Ruminococcus albus AD2013: one gene and its partner. The protein of the gene in region 1 interacts with the protein of each later gene in a pairwise test. Links are inferred from orthologs where the notes say so. Each region holds a gene or a part of one and is shown on either strand. Other genes may lie near its edges.

Region 1 (2,852 bases):
GAAGTTCCCGAAGGTGTTACAGAGATAGATGAAGCTGCATTCTGCGGTGCTCATAACTTAAAGCGGGTAAAGTTGCCGAATACCCTTAAAAAGATAGGCGACAGTGCGTTTATGTGGTCCGGGCTTACCGAGATGTATATCCCTGCAAATGTCGAGGAGATATGCGATAGTGCTTTTCAGGGCTGTAAGTGTCTTGAAAAGGTGACGATCGAAAATGGTCTCGTTACTATTGATCAAAATGCGTTTTTTGAATGTATCAAGCTGAAAGAGATCCTGCTTCCTGTCAGCCTTAAAACCATAGGCAACGCCGCTTTCAGAAATTGCGAGAGACTTGAACGTGCAGTCATAAGCGAGGGCACGGAAACTCTCGGTAATGGTGCATTTCTAAACTGCCCTAATCTGAAAACATTGTCGCTTCCCTCAACACTCAGTGAGATAGAACCTGCTGCGCTTGCCGGGTGCAGTTTGCTGGATGATTTGATTTTGAGTAATGAAAATCCATATTTCACTATTTCAGATGGTATGCTTTTTGATAAGGACCTGACCAAACTGGTATACTGTTCTGCCTGCAAGGACAGCGGTGTTATCCCGGAAGGCGTTGAAGAGATATGCGACTATGCTTTTGCTGGCTGCACAAAGCTGAAAAACATCACTCTCCCGAAAAGTCTGAAAAAGATAAGCAGTTACTCCTTTAGAAACACCAATCTTCTTACGGACGTTTATCTACCCGACGGCGTTGAGGTCGATGGTGATCCAGAGTTTGCTGATGATACCTGCATACACCTTAACGGCAGCCGCGGCGAGATGACATTCTACCCGCGCGAAACACCATATAACGAGTGTTTTATGCTTGTGTTTGATCGTGATTTCAGCATCATGTTTGACCATAAGCCAAAGTACGCGCTGATATTCCGTATGTACTTTGCGGGCATCGAGGGTGCAGCAGAGTATGTCAAGAAGAATTTTGCAAAGATGATAGGCATGGCTATCGAAAATTCTGATGTTGATACTGTCAGAAAAGTTCTCGAACTCAGAGAGATGGTCACAAAGCGAAATGTAAAGCGTCTTATTGAAAAAGCGGAATACTGTGAGCCGATACATGATCTGCTCACCGAATATGCCAAGACCCTATAAAAACGATAAAAACTCCCGAAACTGCTGTGTTTCGGGATTTTATTCTATTTATCCGAAATGCTCCAATCAATAGGTTCCTGGCCGGTTTGTGCCAGAAATTCATTTGCGATGGAAAAATGTCTGCATCCGAAAAATCCGTTGTACGCCGAAAGGGGAGAAGGGTGGGCTGCTGTCAGAACAAGGTGTCTGCTGTTTGTTATCAGCTTTTGCTTCTCCTTGGCGTTCCTGCCCCACAGCATGAATACTATGGGTTTTTCACGCTCGTTCAGCTTGCGTATCACAGCATCAGTCAGCTGTTCCCAGCCTATACCGCGGTGAGAATTTGCCTGTCCTGCACGTACTGTTAGTACAGCATTCAGCAGAAGGACGCCCTGACTTGTCCAGTCGGTAAGTTCGCCGTTATTCGGTATACGGAAACCCACATCGTTTTGCAGTTCCTTGAATATGTTCTGCAATGACGGGGGAGGCATTACACCTCTTTTGACCGAAAAACAAAGCCCGTGAGCCTGTCCTTCACCGTGATAGGGATCCTGTCCGATTATGACAACCTTTACGTCCTCGTACGCTGTGTATTTCAGGGCGTTGAAAATGTCATACATATTCGGGTAGATGGTCTGCTGTGCATATTCTCTTTTGAGAAATTCCCGAAGTTTCAGGTAGTATTCGCTCTTGAATTCCTCTGCCAGGATTTCATCCCAGCTGTTTCCGATATTTACCATCAGAATATACCGCCTGCTACTGCACCGATAACTATGCCGAGCACCATCACAGCAACTACTGCCAGTACGATGATCCTCATAAGCATGGGTTTTCTATCGGTCGGCACTGTGTTGTGGACAAGCTGCTTGTCAACTTCTTTTGCAAGTTTTGCAGACTCTGCTGCTTTGAAAGCATCGATATTCTTCTGAGGATTTCCGTACTTGTTTTTCATCTTGTTAGCCATTAGATTCATATCCTTTCCGATCAATACAGACAGTAAATATATTTCGCCGAGAGCTTTGATATAATATCAAGTTTCTTTGCCACTATATCCTCGGAGATGCTTCTCATTATCTCCTCGGCTTTTGCAGCTTCTTCTTCGGTGATACTGTCTGCGCTCATATTTGCTTCAACTGCCATTATCGTCAGCTCTGTCAGTTTGTCATCAAGCTGATGTATCCGCTGCTCATGACACTTATTTATCAGCTCATCACATATCTGCATATCTGATAGATTTTTCTTGACTTCGATGTGCAGAACAGAGAGATATTTCAGCGAGTAGGTGTATATGGCTGTAACTCTCTTAGCAAGATCTTTTTGCGTGCAGCTTTCGTGCATCTTATCAAGGCTTCTCTTTCGGTTGATGACAATTGCTGCAAGTCCTGCAACTACAGCGATCAAAGTCATGCCTATAGTTTTCGCCACAGGTGATCTTACTATACCGCCGCTTCCATCAGGCTTGCTGCTGTTTTTGCTGTCATATGCAGAGGCATCGCTGTTTTTGCCGTTAGAATTTTTGCCTATCGCTCCTCTGCCCCCTGACTTGCTGTTGGAACCATTACTGTTATTTTTAGGAGATGTTCTGCTGTTGGTATTGGCTTTGCTGTTGTTCAGAGGTTTTCGGGAACTGTTATTAATATCAGTTTTGCTGCTGTCGGGCTTGGAAGAACTGCTTGAGAGACTGCTTTCGTCCTTTTTATCTATGCCTTTCTCTTCCTTTGTCAGGTTTGGGTTGTCCC
Region 2 (2,959 bases), 2.7 Mb from region 1 along the record:
TACTGTTCCCATAATGGTAATGATAACATCAAGAGGTTTTACAGTGTATCTTTTTAGTTGCTGATATTTTGCTTCTGTGATATACCTCATTCTGTTATATGAAAACTCATTCTCTACGGCATTGTCAATGCCGAGAACAAATACGCCACTATCTACAAACTCATCATGATGCAATGCGCTTCCAAACGGTCCTGTTCTCATATCCGTGCATATATCCTGAATATGTACATATTTCCAATCGTTTGTTCCACAAAACATCTCCACAAACCGTGATTTGACAAGCAGATCAAGCTTTTCAAGGATAGCGTTGCAGAGGTCTATTGTGTGGGTTACTTTGTCGAGGTTAGAGACTATTATGTGTTGAACACTTGTATCCTCGGTATATTCAAAAGTAAAACTACCTATATCACTTTTTTTGATATTAGGCATACAAGCTCCTGAGCGAAGTTTCATTATTCTATCTTGTTGGCTTTTCAAGGCATAATATAGATACTTCACTTCACACCTTAAATCATAAAGATAGTAACAATGCGCACCACACCAAAATGGGGCTGGCATATAATTCACATATCCACATGAATTACCACCTTCACTTATTGTAATAGTGCCGCCTGATACATTGAAATCACTCCATTTACCAGAGGGGTTTATACCTCCATTTAGATAATCATATTCACCATTATCAATAAGTTCATCACCATTGATTTGACTGCCTTTAGAAAAGCAACAAATATCTTTTAATTGGATTTTACTCATTCAGCAATCCTCCCAACTCCGACAGCACACCGCCAAGCTCTTTGTAAAGCCCGTCAAGGTCTGCCATGATCTCGCTTGTCGGAGGATATTCCACCGCCACATATTCGGTTTTCTTGTACTTGTTGATAGACAGGTCATAGTCGTTGTCCACGATCTCCAGCTTTGGCACAAAAAAGCTCTGCTCTGTGCGCTCCCTGTCACGCTCACCGTCAGGGTTGTGGAATCGGGCGATAATATCGGGAATATCGTTTTCAGCTATCTCCGAGCGCTTGTCATCAAGGGAGAAACCGTCCGCCCTCATATCATAGAACCACACGTTATCCGTGCCGCCTGCATCGGTCTTGACGAACACCAGCACCGCCGTGGAAACGCCTGCATAGGGCTTGAAAACACCGCTGGGCATGGAAATAACGGCTTTGAGCTGATGATTTTCGATCAGTTCCTTGCGGATAGACTTGTGCGCCTTGCTCGAACCAAACAGCACACCGTCAGGCACGATACAAGCACATCTGCCGCCCTTTTGCAGCAGACGCAGGAACAGTGCAAGGAACAGCAGTTCCGTCTTTTTCGTGTTTGTGACAGCTTTCAGGTTGTCGTTGATACTCTCCGCATCAACAGAACCCTTGAACGGCGGATTTGCAAGGCAGACGGTGTATTTGCCGCTGACGCTGTTCTGCTTTGAAACGCTGTCCTTATAGTCAATATCGGGATTGGTGATAGAATGGAGCATCAGGTTCATAGCCGAGATACGGAGCATCGTCTGGTCAGTATCATAGCCCGTAAAGGTCTTTGTAGCAAAGTCAGCCCATTGCTCATCGGTCATGGTATCCTCATAATGCTTACGGATATATTCGGCTGCGGAAACGAGAAATCCGGCTGTACCGCAGGCAGGATCGCATATCACATCGTCGGGAGTGGGTGCAACCAGCTCCACCATCATCTCACGGATATGTTTCGGAGTACGGAACTGTCCGTTTTGACCTGCCGTAGAGAGCTTACCGAGCATATACTCATACAGATCACCCTGCATATCGAGGTCAGCTATATCATGCTCATAAAGATCGTCAAGCCCCGTGATGATTTTCTGCAACACCTGCGGATTAGGGATAACGAACACGGCACTATCCATGTATCGAGTGAAAGCTGTCTGTTCCTGTTCACCGTCCTCACGGTCTGGAATTTCTATCAGCTCACCCTTATCGTCAAAATCAGGGAGCTTGCCATACTTCATTTTCTTTACCGCAGGAAAGGCATATTTCGAGATAATACTGAAAATATCACGAGCGTCCTTATCCTTGAACTTGCTCCAACGCATAGCCTGTCCGATCTCCGACTGAGGAAAGATCAGATCGGCAGTATCGCCCGTCATATTGGCAAATTCTTCGTTTTCAAGCTCTTTTTCATCGAGGGAGCGTATAAACATCAGATAAGTGAGCTGTTCAATGACCGTCAACGGATTGGTGATACCGCCAGCCCATATATCAGTCCATATTTTATCTATCTTATTCTTAATGACACCGGTAATCATTGTAAACCTCCAACTACCTCACATAACGCAAGGTATTATCCATTATATTATAGCACAATCTGCACAAATAGTCAATGATTCGACGGGCGTTTTTCTAAATATTTCACCGAGGACTTATAAGTCCAGTATGGGCAAAAAAATAAGGCTACTGCATCTTTTACAGTAGCCATCGCTTATTTATTCAGAACATCGCTCATATTCAGCAGAGCATCTGCTTTTTCATCAGACAGCCTGCGGAAATTCTCAATCAAGTGCCGTTCTTTCTCCGTAAGATAGGTGCATTCCGTATCATCATTGAACATCTCCGCAAGTGAAGAACCGAGAGCGACTGCCAGACGATTCAGCGTTTCAATGGTGGGCTGCCGTGTGCCTTCTTCAATGCCCTTGATATGGTGTCCCGACACTCCTGTGAGCTGTGTAAGGCGGTACATAGACATTTTCTTATCTTCCCTAAGTTTGTGCAGTTTCTTGCCGACTTCCATAAAACCGCCCCTTTCTTATTGGTTACTATTATTATATACCTTATCGGACAATAAAATAATATCCGTGTGGGCTTGAATATATGGACATTTAGGTGTATAATATATGGTAACAAAAGTGAATAGGAGCAGTTGCTATGAATATTTACACAGTTTGCTTTTTTGGGCATGGATACATAGAGCGTGGAACGGAGAT

Evidence for each region. Proteins that work in one complex are often made in the same cells at the same time.
Region 2: the proteins of N773_RS0103360 (region 1) and N773_RS0115875 interact in binary tests that used the Escherichia coli proteins (3 or more experiments, as listed by UniProt). The link is inferred for Ruminococcus albus AD2013 from one-to-one orthologs.

The regions. Positions count from the first base shown.
Region 1 is NZ_JAGS01000001.1:766,058-768,909, forward strand. Bases 17-2,852 are described here. They hold N773_RS0103360 (uracil-DNA glycosylase), read right to left. Parts: upstream 1,854-2,852; coding sequence 1,179-1,853; downstream 17-1,178. Other genes in these bases: N773_RS0103355 (leucine-rich repeat domain-containing protein), read left to right, coding at 17-1,134; N773_RS0103365 (hypothetical protein), read right to left, coding at 1,853-2,077; N773_RS0103370 (transglutaminase-like domain-containing protein), read right to left, coding at 2,098-2,852. In the rest of the region: more of N773_RS0103355, read left to right, coding at 1-16. UniProt on the Escherichia coli protein: Excises uracil residues from the DNA which can arise as a result of misincorporation of dUMP residues by DNA polymerase or due to deamination of cytosine.
Region 2 is NZ_JAGS01000001.1:3,509,158-3,512,116, reverse strand. Bases 17-2,959 are described here. They hold N773_RS0115875 (type I restriction-modification system subunit M), read right to left. Parts: upstream 2,285-2,959; coding sequence 749-2,284; downstream 17-748. Other genes in these bases: N773_RS22665 (hypothetical protein), read left to right, coding at 2,901-2,959; N773_RS21400 (helix-turn-helix domain-containing protein), read right to left, coding at 2,458-2,766; N773_RS20380 (restriction endonuclease subunit S), read right to left, coding at 17-756. Outside these bases: more of N773_RS20380, read right to left, coding at 1-16. UniProt on the Escherichia coli protein: The subtype gamma methyltransferase (M) subunit of a type I restriction enzyme. The M and S subunits together form a methyltransferase (MTase) that methylates A-2 on the top and A-3 on the bottom strand of the sequence 5'-AACN(6)GTGC-3'.